2 regions of the Ornithinibacillus liuyingii genome follow, and region 2 is predicted to be linked to the other one. Evidence: riboswitches for the same ligand, from Rfam matches in the RefSeq annotation. Region 2 holds a riboswitch; the other holds the start of a gene.

Region 1 (9,744 bases), 180 kb from region 2:
TAGTGGAAATGCACAAGAGCCAGGTGATTATGATGTTATTGATATCGTTTGGTATCCAAATGAATCTGGTAATGATTTAAAAGCTGCTCGTGATGCTATTGGTGAGGCTATTGCTGATGCAACTGGAAAAGAAGTAAAACATCATCTAACAACAGATTACGCTATCGCAATTGAAACCATCGCTAATAATAATGCTGGTGTAGCATTTATGGGTGCTCAAGGATACATAGAATCAAAAGAGCGTAATGATGCAATTGAGGCCATTGTTGTGACCAGTGGTGCATCTGGTACTTTAGACGATGCAAAGTATCATAGCTGGTTAGCAGTAAATGTTGATGAGCAAGATGATTATAAAGTGAATGGTGAATTTTCATTAGATACAATTGAAGGTAAAAAATTCTCATTTGTATCCAATAGTTCTACTTCTGGATTTGTCGTACCAAGTAACACAATCATGGGACATTTTGATGATAAAGATTTAACAGCAGAAGATTTAATGGAGGGTGGACCATTTTTCTCACAAGTACTATTTGGGGGATCTCACCAAGGGTCAGCGGTAAACCTTTTAAATGGTAGTGCTGATGTGGCAGCTTTCTGTGATTCTTGTGTAGATAACTATGTGGAATTGGCTGAAGGTGAAGAAAATGAAATTGGATCAGTTTACCGTGTTAAGGATGATGCAGAAGAGCCATTTAATACCGTTACAGGTAAAGAGTTCGCTCTAATGAGTGTTACACCAGTATTGAATGCACCTTTTGCAGTTAATAAAGAAGTTCTGAATGAAGAAGATATCAATAAATTAATTGAGGCATTTACTTCTGATGAAATTGCAAATAATGAACAAATCTTTGTACCAAAGGATTCAGATATGTCTGGGTTATTCTCTAAAACAGAAAATGAAAGATTCTTAGAAGTAGAAGACGCTTGGTTCAATCCAATCCGTGAATTGTCTAAGTAAAACATTTATGTAAAGGCTAAAGCATGGAACATCTGAAAGTCTAAAAGAGCAATTAGATAACAAGAGCGATATACAAGTAAAGTGCAAGGATACATTAATACCAGGTCCTTTACTAGGAAGAATGTACGTATATCTCCAAATTGGGGGTATGCGTACTATCCTTTATGATTCAAGTTTTCTAAGATAAGCCGGTAGTACCAGCCTCTTATCACATTTTCACTCAATTACGCCAATATAAACTAGAATAAGGAGTGTTATGTATGGCATTGTTAGAATTAAAGGAATTAAATAAATCCTATAATTCAGAAGTTCAAGTTTTAAAGAATGTGGAGTTCACTGTTAATACAGGAGAATTTGTTTCGATTATTGGTCCTTCTGGAGCAGGTAAATCGACACTATTACGTTGTATCAATCGTATGGTTGACATTGAGCCAGGAAGTGTTTATTTCGATGGTCAAGATGTCGGAGCACAAAGTAAGAAGGAATTGCGTAAATTACGTACGAACATTGGAATGATTTTTCAGCATTATAACTTAGTTCCACGATTAACGGTAATTGAAAATGTGCTACATGGACGTTTCGGTTACAAGTCTACTTTACAAGGTATACTTGGTCGCTTTACTGAGCAAGAGAAGCAAAATGCATTTGACCTATTAGAGAAATTAGGTATTGCAGAACATGCTTATAAGCGTTGTGATCAATTAAGTGGTGGGCAGCAGCAACGAGTTGGTATTTGTCGTGCACTTATTCAAGAACCTAAGCTTATTCTTTGTGATGAGCCAATTGCCTCGTTGGATCCTAATTCTTCAAAAATCATTATGGATCATTTAAAGAAAATATCGGAAGATCTTGGTATTACTTGTATTGTTAATCTGCATCAGGTAGAAGTTGCTAAAGACTATGCAAGTCGGATCATTGGTCTGAAGCAAGGTGAAGTAGTATTTGACGGGCCAAGTCCTTTACTTTCTATAGACAAAATTGAACATATATATGGAATGGAATCAAAAGAATTAATCACCGTATAAGGGGAATAGCAATGGATGTAAAAATTTTACGTAAGAAAAAAATGCAGTTAACCTTAATGTTTATCATTATTATTGTCATCACCTATCTGTCCTCAAGTATAACAGATTTTAACTTTATAGAAAGCATCGCTACCATTCCTGCTGCTTTCACTTGGATTTTTTCCAATTTAATGATTACGCAAGATTCTTTTGAGAAGCTACCAAATATATTAGTTAAACTAAATGAGACGATTTTCATGTCTATTGCCGCAACGACAATTGCTGCATTCTTTTCCATATTCTTAGCTTTACTAGGATCTAAAACAACAAAAACAAATAATATATTCAGTATTATTGCGAGATTTGTTGCATCGTTATCTCGTAATATACCAGTTGTAGCATGGTCATTAATTCTCTTGATTTCATTTGGACAGAATTCATTGACTGGTTTTCTAGCATTATTTGTTGGAACTTTAGGATTTTTAACGAGAGCATTTATTGAATCTATTGATGAAACAAATCAGAGCTCTGTAGAAGCATTGACTGCTACTGGGGCAACCTATTTCCAAATCGTTAGTAAAGCCGTCCTACCGCAAAGCATTCCACAAATGCTTAGCTGGATATTGTTTATGATTGAGACGAATATACGTAGTGCTACACTAGTTGGAATACTTACTGGAACAGGGATTGGCTACCTGTTTGATTTATATTATAAGAATATGAACTATCCAGTAGTTGCCTTAATTACTGCTACTATTGTTATTTCAGTTATTGTAATTGAATTGATATCTAACCAAATACGGAAGGTGATCTTATAATGGAAGTAGGTTTGAAACCTTCTACTATAAAACGAACAAAAAGCGGAAAAATTGATATTAAATCCGGTAACAAGATTGATTTAGTTATCAAATGGACCATTTGGATACTGACTATATTAACTATTCTAGCATTTTTCTTTTTTAACTATATGGGTTTGCAGTTAGAAAGAGCCGTAACGGAAACCTTACATAATCTTAGGGTAATGTTTTTTGAACCTACATTAAATCATTTTAGTTGGGGAGAAGCTTTCTATCAAGTTGGCGTAACATTAGGCTTAGGAATATTAGCTACCATCTTAGGTGCAATTATTGCTTTCTTTTTAGCTTTAATGGCAGCGGAAAATCTATCCAAATCTTGGTTGTCTAAAACAGTGAGAATTTTTGTAGCGTTTATTCGTGCAGTACCAACTGTTCTTTGGGTGCTTATTTTTGCTATTGCAGCAGGACTTGGTAGTGAAGCAGCAGTTCTGGGGATGTTATTCCACTCTGTGGCGTATCTAGTAAAAGCATTCTCTGAAGCATTTGAAGAGGTGGATCCTGGTATTTTAGAAGCATTGAAAGCAACAGGATCTAATTGGTGGCATACAGTCGTGCACGGGATTATTCCGTCTACCTTTACCTATTTACTATCTTGGACATTTTTGCGTTTTGAGATTAATTTCTCCGTTGCAGTTGCCATGGGAGCTGCAGCTGGAGCAGGCGGTATAGGCTTTGAACTCTTCATGGCATCCGGCTTCTATTATGACCTTAGAGAAGTTGGTTTAATCACATATCTTATTCTAATCATTGCCATTATACTAGAATTTATCTCCACTCGCTTGAAGGACCGATATTTTCCTTCGACAGTGAAAAACTAAATAATCCTGTAGCCAAATACGAATTATAGAATCCTAAAACCTTTGGAGAAAATATTCCTTTTCTCCAAAGGTTTTTATAGTTAGTAGAATGAATAACAAGTGCAATGTCGTAGGTATAAAGTACTAGTTGTTTTGCGCAATGGAGATGAAATACACGAACATGCAAACTTAAAAACTAGTAAACGTAACTGGTATCTCTTAAAAGTGTTCATCGATAATTATGTATAGAATCTTCCAAAGAAAATGGTGGAAATACGTTTAATCTATACAAGTTACGGGTATAAAGTACTAGTTGTTATTTTAGGACTTATAATAATGTAAAACATTTCATGATTATATTGTCAAATTATTGAATTTTTGTAGAATTGGTGTAGAATAGGTAATAAGTAATAGTAATTAAATACCAGATGTGTTGAAAAGGCAAACTATTCGAAAGAGTAGGACGCAAAGCAAAGGGTCTAATGTTGAAAAACGATGATCGCCTGGCTACCAAAACAGTTTTTGGCTATTCACATATTTGAATAGCTTTTTCTTATGGTATGCAATGAATCATCTCAGTGAAGAAAGCTCCCAATATGTATACACTTATACAATATCAAAAACTACAATTGTCAAACCTTAATACAGGTATGATATTTCAAGTGGAGTGAAGGATATGGAAATCATCAACAATAGATATAGGTTAAAAGAACTTATTAAACAAGAGAAGCATGTCATGGTTTATTCAGCATATGATATGCGTAAAGAAAACAAAGTTATTCTGTTAAGCTTATTAAATAATGAATATTTACCAAAGCCTCTGATTGACTTTTATATCACTCGTTTTCTGGATATTAAACGTATAACGAGTAAAGCAATTATCCGAAATTATAGTTTTAATAAGGTCTTCTATATTGATAACAAACGACAGGTAGACCCGCAATACTTTTTTACTTCGGATTATATTCCGAGAACAGGAGATTTGTTCCAGTCAACAAAAAACATGACATTTGATGAGATTATGGAATGTTTTGTAGAGATATGCTCAGCAGTATACTCCCTCCATTTAAAGGGGTTTGTTTATGGTGCATTAAACCCCTATACTATTCGAGTGTTGAAGGGGGAGGGACACTCCCAAGTGTTACTAACGGATATTGCTACCATACATATGGAACAATTAACCCATGCAGAACGAATAGAAGACCCGGTATATCAATCACCAAAGGTCCTAGCGGGAGTGCCAGAAGATGCAGAAACAGATAGGTATGCTTTAGGTGTTATTCTACTCGCACTCATAACGAAAACGCCTACTATAGAAGAACCTAAAAAACAGTTCACCTCGCTGCTTGAGAAATCGAATGACACCCAAGTGAAACACGTTATTCCTGTTGTTAAAAAACTATTAAATACCGAAAATGACAATACTTATAGCAACCTTTATGAACTAATTGTAGATTTAAATGCTGTACTAGGTACGAACTACTCGATTATAAAAAAAGAAGAAATAAATGGATTAAATCTTTATACCAAGCTTGTTGGCAGAGGAAATGAGATTAGGACTATCATGAGAGCCTACGAAAAGATGATTTCCTATCAGCCTGGTAAACGAATCTTTTTCGTTCAGGGTGCCAATGGTGTTGGGAAAACTCGTTTTCTACGCGAAGCCACCTTTTTACTTGGGCTAAGTAAAGCAAGTGTTTATGCGAGCTATAGCTTGAATCATGCTTCCACAGATAGTAAGCAAATGTGGATTGATATTTTACGAAAATTAATCATGGAGACAGATAATAGCATAGTAGAGAAATATAATACCGAATTAATTAAGTATTTCCCAGAACTTATGGATCAGAATTATAACGATTCTCTTAACTATGCTAATGAACATCATACAAAATACCGCCTTCTAAATCGCATTGCGGGTTTTATCAATGAAAGTATTCAAAATCGGCCAACGGTAATGATTATCGATAATATTCATCTCGCAGATGAATTTACAATTGATACGTTTAACTATTTATGTACAGAAGTATTAGAGAATACGAATCTAACTTTAGTTTTTTCATGTGAGGATCGAGCGGTTTCTCCGAATTCAGTCGCTTCTGAATTTATCTATATGATGAAAAGGCGCCCTGATACAGAAACCATTCGTATGGAGCAATTAGATGAACAACAAACAGGAGAAATGATTCAAAGCATTCTATCCATTTCCTTTACACCTAAAAAACTCTCAAGCAGAATCTATAGTCAGTCCTACGGTAATCCATTATTTATAAAGGAAATTATGAAAGACTTGTATAGCCGTCGAATTCTATATGTAAGTGAAGAAACTGGAAGATGGCAAATTGATTTACCAGAGGAATCAGAGGACTATAATCTCTTAGATTTGCCAAATAATATTGAGCATGCACTAGTCAACCAATTGAAGGATCTTGATCCGGGAAAAATGAATATTCTAACAAGTATCTCCATATTTTCTAAGCCTATTGCCACACAAATAATAGAGAAGCTCTTACCAAACACACTGATGGTGGATGAACAATTAGAGGAATTGGTGAATAAGGGAATCTTGCAGCGGCTTATTGATGATAGCTCTTACTTATATGATTTTCGCAGCAAGATATTGAAGAACGTTGTGTACGATAGAATTTCCCAGCAAGAGAGGATATCGAAGCATCAGCTAGCAGCAACTAGCTTAGCAGAACAGAACGGAGTGGAATTGGAGAAGAACCTCGATGAAATTATTTTCCATTATTCAAATGCTAGAAATAAGGAGAAAGCAAGAATCTATTACCTTGAAAAAGCCAAGTTAATGAAGGGTAGATGGAATACGAAAGGGCAAATTGAAAATCTAAGAAAAGCGCTCGATATAACAGATAATCCTGTAGAACAAACAGCACTTTATCTTGAGATAGGGTCGTTATTAACTGACACAGGAGATACCAGATTAGCTTTTGAGTATTTGGAGAAGGCGGAGCGACTAGCACTGGAAGAAAACTATGTGGACCATTTAATGATGGCATACATACATCTAGCTAATGCGAATCACTCTACCTATCAGCTTTCCAAGGTAAGAGAGTATATCGAGAAGGTAGAACATATTTTAAGAAGCCATCCTAATGAAGCGGCGAGGTTAGAAGTGAAACGTCTTCAAGCTATCTTGCTTACCGAGGAGAATCAAATAGTAGAGGCAGCTGCTCTTTTTGAAGAATTAATTGCAGAGTGCGGTAACAAATTTTTGGAAATAAAGGGGAATGCATACCGAACATTAGGATTTATTTTTGTTCACTTAGGAAAAGCGGATGAGGCTTTAGAAGCCTATCATGAGTCATGTAAACTATCAGAAGAAGTCCAAAATGCGAGAGGTATGCTATTTTCGCTCAACAATATAGGTGCGCTTTATGCAGAGGTTTATGAAGACTATGGCAAAGCAATGGAATATCATTTAGAAGTTAAACAGCTGAGTGAGGAATATGGCATTTATACAAGTGAAGTATTTGCACTAATAAATATTGCAGAATCCTATCTCAATCAATTCGATTATAATACGGCATTTGAACACTTTAACCAAGGGTTAACGAAAGCAGAGCGCTATAATCTCGTTCTCGAGAGGTATATGCTATTAAATTACCTAACACAGGTGAGTTTAGAGCGAAATAATTTTGTGGATGCCTTAGAATACTTCAGTAAATTACAAGTGGACATACAGGATAATCCAAATAAGGGCTTTGATATTGGTGGATATTATCAAACTTGCGCGAAGCTGTATCAGGCTCTTGGTAATTATTTTGAAGCAGAACGTTATTACCAAAAAATAATAGCGTTCCATAGTGAACATGAAAATATGATGAAATACACTGCAACTGCACAAGTCCTCATCAATCAATTACGAGAGCCGGAACAAGACTTTGATGATTTTTTAGTGAAACAAATTGTAAAGGTTATTGACAAAATAACAAACAAGTCAATTAGCATTGAACGACTATGTGAAGCTATACAGCATCTTAGTAGGAAGGGGAAACACCACCAAGCGACGGAATTACTTTCCATGGTAGAAGTCTTAGTTAGTGAGGACACACCATATAGGTTAAAGGCTATATATGAGCATGCGAAGGGAATCGTTGCATTTAACTTAAATCGGTCAAGTTCCATCACTTATTTTGAAAGCAGCTTACATTTAGCGAAAATATCTAAAAGTAAGGAATTAACCGCTCGTATTCAGGCAGATATAGGCAATTATTACTTTAATTCAAAAGCGTATTATGAAGCAGCCGCTTATTATCTAGAAGCTTTTGAAACGATTAAGGAATTAATTCAGCAGCTTCCAGCTGAATATAAATTGGACTACATTAATGGTCGAAGTTTCTCAAGGGAATTTTATCGACTTGATGAAATAAAAAGGTGGATTCAATCCGAACAAGAGCAGATTCTAGATCAAGAGGCGTTGATTCATAAGGTCAGCTCCTTAGATGAATTGCAAGCTATTTTAAACACCGAGCAGATTGATTTCTTTATGGGAAATTATCGGTTTATGCGAAATATTAGTCGTAACTATATGGAAAAGTTATCTGATGGGATTTTTCAACCAGAGGATCTTTTGAAACAGTTAGATAGTGATGTATCGAAAAATCTAACCATGATAGTAAAATTTCTTTCTGGTCGATTCCTTGCGACAAACGGGTATATTCTTTCCGAGGAAAAGGGACAGCAGGTAACCGTTCTTTCTTCCCTAGATAAGGGCGTTAGTATACCAGAAAATCTTGCTATCTTTAATCGTGTTAGGTCCACGATGAAGCCTCTACTCCTATCAGATAGGTTGACGCAGGATAAGGTAGATCATCAATTTCTAGAAAATGATATAAAGGCTATTCTTTGCATCCCTATTATTAAGAAGGCAGAATCACGCCCAATAGTTGGGGAAAGTCATCAATTATTAGGTTATATTTATTTGGAAACAGACCGAATCGTGAATAACTTTAATCCGTCATGCCTAGAGAAGAGTATGGAATTGAGTAACTTCCTTGCGTTACTCTTGGAGAAACGCCAATTATTGATTACTGCTTCGATTGATCGATTAACAGGTGCATTGACAAGAAAGTATTTAGAAGATGCTTTACAAAACACCCTAGATTACACAAGGAAAAATGGCAATGAATTTAGCATTATTATGTTCGATTTGGATAAATTTAAAGGAGTTAATGATCGTTATGGGCACCAAATTGGCGACAAAGTTCTAAAGGAAGTTTCCCAGATTATCTTGGAAAATCTTGATCAGAACAGTTTATTGGGGAGATATGGTGGGGAGGAATTTATTATTATTCTTCCTTCAATCAATATAGAGGAAGCACAGGAAATTGCAGAAGCATTACGCTCTACTGTTCAAGGTCATAAGCTATTAGGTGATAAACAGGAAATAACCTTAAGTATGGGACTAGCCTCTTATCCTGAACATGGTCAAACCGTCCGTGAGCTTATTCTAAAGGCTGACCAAGCATTGTACATTGCTAAGGAAAATGGGCGAAACAACTCTCAAGTTTGGCAAAAGGATTTTGATGATAAAGTGAAGCCAGCGAATAAGCTTACTGGAATCATTTCTGGGGACGAAATTAGGGATGCGAGAAATGTACTAGCATTAGTTGAACTCATCCAATTAACCAATCTTCCTATACCAAGTGAGGAAAAAATCTATCAATTTCTTGGTAGAATAGTTGAAATTATGGAAGCACAATATGGATATATTCTACTCACAGAAGGGCATTCCATCATAAAGTCCTTTGGTAGGAAGTCCCAGGAAGAAGAATGGGTCACTGAATATACCTTTAATCAGCAGATTATTACGACGGTCCTAAAAGAGGAAAGTGGTATGTTTACCATTGATTGGGAAGCAACAGAGAAAATTAACCCCGTTAATGGGTTGCCTGATTGGGATTCTATACTAGCAATGCCAATAACGGCTGATGGAACGGTAAAGGGTGTTATGTATATGGCAGCACCTGCTAGGTTAAAAGAATTTGGAGCGGATGAGTTAAATGTCTTGAACGTGTATAGTGAATTAGTGGCAAATATTATATAATAAAATCAATAACATTTGAATTATCAAACTATAACGAATAGATTTGTCATGAGTAATG
Region 2 (9,744 bases):
ATCGGAATCATGGTTCTGGCCATGTTCTTCGCAGTAGCACTAACACAATTAAAAATTATAGAAGCACCCTTTTACCGAATTGTGTTCTTCTTTCCTAATATCATGTCTGTTGTCGTAATCGGGATATTGTGGATGTTTATTTATAATCCTAGTTTAGGTCTTGTTAATTCCGGACTAGAGTTTTTAGGGCTAGAAAAATGGGCAAGACCATGGCTAGGTGATGAGAAGTGGGCATTACCGAGTTTGGTTTTTCCAGCTGTGTGGGCAGGAATTGGACTTTTCATGCTGATGCTGATGGGTGGTATTGCGAATATCTCGAAAAGCTATTACGAAGCGGCTAAAATTGATGGAGCTACCGAATGGCAGCAATTTTGGAAAATTACATTGCCACTAGTTTGGCCACAAATCAAAGTTTCGATTTTATATATTGTAATAACGACATTAAACGGCTCCTTTATTCTTGTACAAGTTATGACAGGTGGAGGTCCAAATAATGCGACCCATGTGATGGGCTCCTATTTGTATCAGCAGGCATTCAAACAATACAACTTTGGATACGGAGCAACGATTGGTGTCATGATACTTGTTTTATCGTTAATCACCGTATTATTATTGCAATTTTTGATGCGCAGGGAAAAAGTAGAATATTAGTTAAGGAGGGATGAGCAATGAAGCGAAGTGTAGGGCAACTATTAGGTAGGGCAGGTATTAGAATTCCACTTATACTATGGACTATTGCTGTTTTGTATCCGATATTTTGGATGTTTTTAGGATCGTTTAAATCCAATGCAGAAATCTATCGTAACCCATGGGGATGGCCAGATACGTTAAACTTTAGTAACTATGTGCAAGCATGGACAAATTACAATATTGATGTGAGTGTATGGAATAGTTTACTGGTTACCGTAATAGGAGCAGCTCTTACTTTGATATTAGCAATTCCTACAGCCTATGCAATAGAACGAATTAATTTTCGTGGGAGTAGGGTTTTATTTACCTTGTATATTTCAGCCATGATGATTCCAATGGTGTTAGGCTGGATTCCGCTATTCTTCCTGTTAGCCCAATTAAATCTATTGGATAATATATTTGGCCTGGCGATCGTGTATGCTGTGAGCCAATTACCATTTAGCATTTTTGTCCTCACGAGCTTTATGAGTACCATCCCAAAATCATTAGAAGAGTCTGCCGCGATAGACGGACTTTCTCCTTATGGCATCCTATTTAAAATCGTTACACCACTTACGATGTCAGGCATTATTACCGTTACCATTATGAACTGTATCCAGTTTTGGAATGAATACTTCATGGCGCTAATCTTCTTACAGACTAATACTAATTACACGCTAGCCCTAGCAATCGACTACATAAGCAATGAAGCCCAGTACACCAACGCATGGGGAACCCTATTTGCCAGTCTAGTAATAGCAATAGTTCCAGTAATTGTACTCTATTCTATCTTCCAGAGAAGGATTGCTAAGGGAATGACAGAAGGGGCGATAAAGGGGTAGGTAGTGAGTACATCTCAACTTAGATTGGGGGTATTGTAGCGTGAATGGGACGCAGCTATATTCCGAAAGGTCGCATCCCCCCGCGTCCCGGTCCTATCTATTTCTCGAAAGGTCGCATCATCGCGTGCTCCAGTCCTATCTAAATTCCGAAAGGTCGCATCTTCCCGCGTCCCGGTCCTATCTCCTTCTCAAAAGGTTACATCAAATCGCACCCCGAGCCCATCCCCCTCCCCAAAAGGCAACTTCCCTCCCTCATGAATAAATTAATACAACCTCCAAAAAGAAAAATATAATTAATTACAGCAAAACTATTGAATTACCTAGTAAAAACTGCTATATTTTTTTTAGCATAAATCGACTTTTGAAAGATTATTGTAAAAAGTGATATGCACTACCTATGTTACATACATTAATGGGGAAGGACAGAACGCTTACTTTTATAGGAAGAAATGTTGTCGATTAATTAAGTAATTTTATATAGGTTTACCGAAACAGTACGCACCCAACGGGGAAGGAAAAAGTCTAATTGTAGACACCTTTACCTGGTAGAGAAGGGTGTATTTTTAATGCCAAAAATTATGACTGATTGTCAGTCTTCCCCCAAATACCATGCTTAAAAGTGAAGAAGCGTAGTGTTTCGTATACTTATAAGCTGGAGGGAAAAAGTAAATAGTATGGCAGAGTCTCGTGGCATTATGGGGGACTGTCCCCCCTCAGTTAGAAAAAGGAGGGATGCATGTTGGGTGTTCAAATGGTGCAATTGGAAAATGTAACAAAAGAATTTGATGATACTAATGTGGTAGATAATCTAAATCTAGACATTAGAGCTGGGGAATTTCTAACATTGCTAGGGCCATCTGGGTGTGGTAAGACGACTACACTTCGAATGATTGCTGGCTTTGAAAAGCCAACTACAGGTAAGATTCTATTAAATGGTAAGCAAGTAGATGAAATGGAGCCCTATAAACGGGAAGTTAATACCGTGTTTCAAAGCTATTCCCTTTTCCCACATATGAGTGTGTTTGATAATGTAGCATTTGGTTTGAAGATGAAAAAGGTTGGTAAGGAAGAGATTAAAGAGCGTGTCACTAAAGCGCTTAAGCTTGTCCAACTGGAAGAATCCGGAAATCGTAAGCCGAAACAATTAAGTGGTGGACAACAACAACGGATTGCAATTGCACGGGCAATTGTGAATAATCCAAAGGTACTTTTATTAGATGAACCGCTTGGAGCACTAGATTTAAAGCTACGAAAACAAATGCAGCTAGAATTAAAGCATCTCCAACAAACATTAAACATTACGTTTATTTATGTAACCCACGATCAAGAGGAAGCATTAACCATGTCTGACCGAATCGTGGTTATGAATAAAGGGAAAATCGAGCAGATTGGTCTGCCATATGAAATATACGAAAGACCACAAACACGTTTTGTGGCAGATTTTATTGGTCAAACTAATATTATCGAAGGTACTGTTCGTGGAATTAATGGTGAAATGGCGGAGATGGAGTACGCCAATAAACCGATTACAATTCCGAATACCGCTCATGTGACGAAGGATGAGGAAGTCATTATTTCTGTACGTCCTGAAAAATTAAAAATTAGCAGTACACCGATTGAAGGATTGAATAATGTAAAAGGTACCTTCAAGGAAAAAATCTATGTTGGCTCAGTGACGAAAATCGTAGTAACCATGCCAAACGGTGAGGATCTGACGGTTAATGAATCCCATGATAATATTGATGAATTAACCAATACTAATGATATCTATGTCAGCTGGAGCCCTAATAATTCGGTTGTTTTAAAAAAATAACATAAATTAAAATGAAGAGATTGGAGATGGGAAAGATTGAAAAAGTCTTTTGTATTTGCACTATTTAGTTTGTTGATTGTATTATTTCTAGCAGCTTGTGGATCTAATGGTGATTCGGATAATGCAGGTGGAGAGCAGGAATTAAGTGATGAACTAATCGTATTTAACTGGAGTGAATACATTCCCCAAGAAGTTATTGATGGTTTTGAAGAAGAGTATGGTGTAGATGTTGTATATTCTACCTACAATTCAAACCATGAAATGCTGACAAAAGTACAAAGCGGTACGGTTGCTTATGACCTAGTATTTCCTTCCGATTATTATGTGAAGCAAATGGTAGATAATGACTTATTGCTAGAAATAAATTTCGATAACATACCAAATTATGAGAATATCGCAAATGCATGGCGAAACATGCCGTTTGATGCTGAAAATAAATTCTCCGTTCCATTTATGTATGGATATGACGGAATTATATATAACAAGAAATACATTAAAGAAGCCCCTACTAGCTGGGAAGATTTATGGAACCCTGAATATGCAGGGAAATTAGTACTACTAGAAGAATCCAAAGAAGTTTCCAACATGGTACAACAATTATTAGGTAATGACATGAATGATCCAACAGAAGCACAATTAGAGGAAGGCTTCGAAAGAGTAAAAGAAATTATGCCAAATGTATTAGCATTTGATGCTGCACCATCCAGCCGTTTTGTTAGAGAAGAAGCATGGATTGGTCATGGTTATTCCGGATCAGCTGCTACGGCATGGTTAAAAAATGAAGACATTGACTTTGTTCTGCCGGAAGAAGGCGGCGTTGTTTGGTTAGATGCAATGGTAATTCCAAAAACATCAAAAAATAAATATACTGCTGAGGTATTTATTGACTACCTACTACGTCCAGAGGTAAGTGTTAAACTATCTGAATTTATTCCTTATGGAAATCCAAATGAGGCGGCTGTTGAGATATTACCAGATGAAATTAAAAATAGCCCTGGCTTAAACTTCCCTGACGAAGTAATTGAGCGTACGGAGTGGAATTTACCACTAGATTCAGATCGGACGCAATATATGAATCGATTGTTCCAAGAAGCAAAGGTTGAATAATGAAGTAAATAAAGAGGCTGTCAAAAGGCTCGGGGTCCCTCATAACATGATGAGGGACTATCCCCTTATAGACAACCTCTTCTCCTATGTCTAGTTTTTAGGCGCCAGAAACATACACATTTATAGTGTTTTATCTCTTTGGAAGGTAGGTGGAACATGTGAGACCAAGAACGAAGAAACTATTATTTTCGTTTTCCCTACTCGTCTTTTTATTCTTTTATATTCCAATTATGTTCGTTATTATCTATTCATTTAATGATTCTAAATTAGGAACAGTTTGGACAGGATTTACGTTAGATTGGTATAGCTCTATCTTTCAAAATCATCAACTGATTAATGCAACGATGAATAGTCTATATCTAGCAGTAATTTCAACTGTTATTGCAACCATTTTAGGGACGCTAGCAGCATTAGCGCTATATCGTTATACATTTATCGGGAAAAAGGCTGTTGAGTTTCTATTCTATATTCCAGTCGTCATTCCGGATATTGTCGTTGCGGTAGCTTTACTTGCCATTTATGGGATTCTAAATGTCTCGTTAGGATTAAATACAGCGATACCAGGACATGTGGCTATAACAATTTCGTATGTTATGCTTGTTGTACTAGCAAGACTTTCTTCCTTTGATAGTTCATTAGAGGAAGCGGCAAAAGACCTAGGGGCTAATGAGTGGCAAACCTTTTGGAAGGTTACCTTTCCATTAATCTTTCCGGGTATATTAGCTGGCGGATTGCTAGCTTTTACGATTTCGTTGGATGAATTTGTTATTTCGTTCTTTACACTAGGACCAGGTGATAATACATTACCAGTACTCGTCTATTCGATGGTTCGATTAGGTGTATCACCTGAAGTAAACGTACTTTCTACGATAATTATCGTAATCATGTTTATCGTGGTCACCATTGTTGGGCTAAATATGCGAAAGAAAGGGGATATGAGAAATGATTAGAAATTTTAAAAAGGCTTATTTATTGTTATCCCCTAGCTTATTTTGGCTAACCTTATTCTTAGTTATCCCAGTCATATTTATTGCAGTGATCAGCTTCACTACAAATGGTGATTTTGGTGGAATTATTTATGAATTTAGCTTAAAAGCCTATTCTTCTGCTTTTAGCTCGCTTTATGCAAAAGTGATTTGGCAATCGGTATGGTGGGCACTGATAGCAACGATCGTTTGTTTATTCATTGCTTACCCATTTGCCTATTTTATAGCTAATGCTGGTAAGTGGAAAAATTTATTGCTACTGCTTGTCATGGTACCGTTTTGGACCAATTTATTGATTCGTTTGTATGCATGGATTATTTTAATGAATAATCAAGGTGTCATTAATAATGTATTAATAGATTTAGGCTTTATTAAGGAGCCGCTTGCACTAATGTATTCACCAGGTGGCGTCATTCTTGGATTAGTTTACGGATTCCTTCCATTTATGATCTTACCGATATACTCCTCCATCGAGCAGTTAGATAAAACATACTTGGAGGCATCGGAGGATTTAGGGGCAGGACCGGTAAAAACTTTCCTAAATGTTACATTACCATTAACATTCCCTGGTATTTTGGCTGGCTTTATTATCACATTTGTACCAGCAATTAGTGTATTTGTTGTTACCGACTTATTTACTGGTGGTAAGCTATTAATGGTTGGGAATGTCATTCGTGATGCATTCTTAGTTGAAATGAATTGGCAGCTTGGTGCAGCACTTTCTTTATTACTGATGATTTTAGTGCTGTTATCCTTGTTGATATTTATGCGATTTACCAATCGGAAGGATCGGAAGTTTTTAGTATAAGATAGTGATAGCAAAAAGTGTGCTTCGGCACGCTTTTTTTAATTAGTTTTGTTAGGACTTTTGGATTAATTGTTTGTAATAAGATAGGTGTAATGTACTATTCGGTTGAAAAATGTCGAATTATGGAAAGTCTTCTAGTATAATAGGACCAACTATAGAGGTTTTACGAAAAAGGCAAACTTATCCGAAAGGGAAGGACGCAAAGCCGAGGGCCTAAAGCACTATTGTTATGGCAGCCTAGCTACCGGAGAAAACTGGGACTAGAGTATGATAGGAGGACCTTTTCTTTGGTTCTCCTTTTAATTAGCAGATGGGAAGAATAAACAGCTTTCCCGCCAGCATAGAAAAACGAACATATTCGTTAAAGGGCAACCAAATGAGCGTTTTTCTAATGTGATAGTGGACCTAGGTATTTTCGAAAACCTACTTATTTATATAAGGAGGTGTTTGAAATGGATGATAAAGTTTGGATTTCTATTCTAATGGTTGTTGTTTTTCTATTCATATTGCTATTATTCTTTCTTATTAAACAGGTAATTAAAAAGTATCAGCCTAAAGATAACACTACTATAGATAGGAACGAAGTAGAGAACCATCCTACTTTAACTAGTGTAACTCTAAGTGGAAATGACCAGGTAAGTGTAGAGGGTATCACCTGTTTTGTTGAATTTCTCGATGTAGATAATGAGAAATTGAATCCGAATTTTATACAGGGTGTTTTAAAAAATGTTAGTCTTGACGGTGTAACGTTTGTGTGTGATGTTGAATATCCGATAATCGATGATATGACCATAAAGATTCGTTTTTCCCTAAAGGATACGGTGTTTATTTTGAAAGGAAGAATCATTCGGAAGGAATTATATCAGGAAAGTGATCGATTTGGATATAGAGTAGTATTTACAAATTCGTATGAGGAAGACCGAGAATTATTACATCAGATACTAGAAAAGATATTGGTGGAGAAGCGAAAAAAGTTGAAATCTAATCGAGGATGTGGGGAGTCTATGGTCTAGTACCATGGGCTTTTTTGTTGATTGGAATGGAGTGAACTACAAAAAAGAATAATTTTTTTTAAAAAAAGATTAAACATCTATTTTTCATGCCGATATAATAGGTACAACATCATGATGATGTAAAAAATGTTTTGGCCAAACATTTTACTTTACTAAGTTAATAACTCTAATAGGAGTTGTTATAGATGCGAGCCATATGGATGTGACTCGCAAAATAAAAACAAAATACATGGAGGTATGTAAACATGATTATCAATCACAATATTTCTGCATTAAATGCACACCGTCAATTAGGTGTAAACACAGGAGCTACTCAAAACTCTTTAGAAAAACTATCTTCTGGTCTTCGTATCAACCGTGCTGGAGATGATGCTGCAGGTCTAGCAATCTCTGAAAAAATGCGTGGACAAATTCGCGGTTTAGAAATGGCATCTAAGAATGCTCAAGATGGTATTTCTTTAATCCAAACTGCTGAAGGTGCTTTAACTGAAACTCATTCAATTTTACAACGTATGCGTGAGTTAACTGTACAAGCGGGTAACCTTGGAACTCAAGAAAGTGATGATTTATCTGCAATCCAAGATGAAATCACTGCACTTATTGAAGAAATTGATGGAATTGCTGAGCGTACTCAGTTTAACGGTAAAGGCTTACTAGATGGATCTTTTGCTGCAGGTGAAAGCGAATTAGTATTCCAAATCGGTGCTAATCAAAACCAAAACCTTGTTGTAAACATTAATGATATGGGTGCTGAAGCATTAGAAGTAAAAGATATTGATGTATCTAGCTTTACAGAAAGCTCACATTTTGATGCTGCTGTAGGTAAAATTGATGCTGCTATCAAATCTGTTTCTGAACAACGTTCTGGTCTTGGTGCAGTTCAAAATCGTCTTGAGCACACAATCAACAACCTAGGTGCTTCTCAAGAAAACCTAACTGCTGCTGAATCTCGTATCCGTGACGTTGATATGGCTAAAGAAATGATGGAATTCACTAAGAATAACATCCTAACTCAAGCAGCACAATCAATGTTAGCTCAAGCTAACCAACAACCTCAAGGTGTATTACAATTACTTCGTTAATTAGTAGATTTTAGAGGTTTATAATAAAAAAATTGGCGTACCAGATAATAATTGGTACGCCAATTTTTTATTGTTATACTCCGTTTAAATCCTCGCCTTATTCCCTAAACAAATTATTATTTAATCCGATATTAATATTATGTAATTTACAACCTATATTAAAGGAGTTTCATCTATGACCAAGTTAGAAGAAAATACTATTTTTCAGGTAAAAAATATTATAGATACATTAATTGAAGCAACTAGTCACTTTTCAAAATTAGTTAAACAGAAGGAATTAAACCAATGTATCTTCATGTTTAGTTCAATCGTAGATGGTGTTACTGCTATTGAGAAAGTAACAGCTAACTCTAATTTAACATTAGGACAAAAGGAAAAAAAGAAAATTGAAAATACATTATTATTAATTGCTCAAGAGTTAGAGACAAATAATTTAATAAAAATTGCTGAAATAATACAGTTTTCATTAATGCCTCTCTTAAAACAATGGCAAAAAGAATTTGAAGTAGATGAGATCGGTTTACTAAATAAAGATATTACTATCGGTGTCTATTTAAGTGAATCTAACCCAAGAATTGCTTATCCTAAACCTAGAATTGATGCTTTAGTTGAGGAAGCAGAGAAACAGGGAGTAACCCTATTATTCTTTTCCTCATCAGGTGTTAACATGGATGCTAAGCAAGTTACGGGAGAAGTATTCCAAAATGGAAAGTGGCAAGAGGTTACTTCTTCTTTTCCAAATGTCATTCATAACATAGGAATAGCATCTCGAGAGCGACAAACTATTACGGAAAGGAAGTTGCGAAGAGAGGTTCCTTTTACTAGTTTTGGAGTTGGAAACAAATTTTATTTACCAAAAATAGTAGTGGAAAATAGGAAGTTTGCAGAGCTACTAGTCCCTTTTAAAATAATTACTGATGAAGATAGAATATTAGAGTTTTTAAATGAAAATCAAAAAGGTGTATTAAAACCTATAATGGGTAGACAAGGTCTCTTTATATATTATGTAGAAAAGAACGGTAATCACTTTATAATTCACGAAGATAAGAAAGAACGGATCCTAGGAAAAGAAAAATTCACCATGTGGATTCAAGACGTTATTCTAAAGAACAAAAATAGCTATATGATTCAAAAATATATTCATGCTCGTACTAATGCTGGTGAACCATTTGATATTCGAGCTCATGTTCAAAAGAATAATGAAGGAAAGTGGCAGATAACCAAAATCTATCCGCGCATAGGTAATAAGAAAAGTATTTTGAGTAATATCAGTCGAGGTGGTAGAACTCAAGAACTTGACGTTTTTTTGACGAACGAGTATGGTGCAAAGGGTAAACAGTATGCGGAAGAACTAAGGAAGCTTTCTCTAGATATAACGTATCATTTAGATAAACTCTATGGTTTGGTTTTAGATGAGTTAGGAT

What was found. A riboswitch is a leader RNA that binds a small molecule or an ion and turns the genes downstream of it on or off. The one in region 2 is predicted to bind cyclic di-GMP.
Region 1: it holds a riboswitch for cyclic di-GMP, as region 2 does, so the genes downstream of both, ACSKT4_RS06150 (diguanylate cyclase) here and ACSKT4_RS05340 (PilZ domain-containing protein) in region 2, are expected to answer to the same signal.

Annotation. Positions count from the first base shown of each region.
Region 1 is NZ_JBPWOS010000003.1:330,043-339,786, reverse strand. It holds gene ACSKT4_RS06170 (PhnD/SsuA/transferrin family substrate-binding protein) at 1-958, shown strand, start outside; gene phnC (phosphonate ABC transporter ATP-binding protein) at 1,219-1,983, shown strand; gene phnE (phosphonate ABC transporter, permease protein PhnE) at 1,995-2,780, shown strand; gene phnE (phosphonate ABC transporter, permease protein PhnE) at 2,780-3,637, shown strand; cyclic di-GMP riboswitch class I at 4,047-4,131, shown strand; gene ACSKT4_RS06150 (diguanylate cyclase) at 4,293-9,686, shown strand.
Region 2 is NZ_JBPWOS010000003.1:149,228-158,971, reverse strand. It holds gene ACSKT4_RS05370 (carbohydrate ABC transporter permease) at 1-651, shown strand, start outside; gene ACSKT4_RS05365 (carbohydrate ABC transporter permease) at 669-1,511, shown strand; gene ACSKT4_RS05360 (ABC transporter ATP-binding protein) at 2,248-3,324, shown strand; gene ACSKT4_RS05355 (ABC transporter substrate-binding protein) at 3,361-4,431, shown strand; gene ACSKT4_RS05350 (ABC transporter permease subunit) at 4,590-5,381, shown strand; gene ACSKT4_RS05345 (ABC transporter permease) at 5,374-6,225, shown strand; cyclic di-GMP riboswitch class I at 6,389-6,474, shown strand; gene ACSKT4_RS05340 (PilZ domain-containing protein) at 6,678-7,238, shown strand; gene hag (flagellin Hag) at 7,484-8,320, shown strand; gene ACSKT4_RS05330 (YheC/YheD family protein) at 8,496-9,744, shown strand, end outside.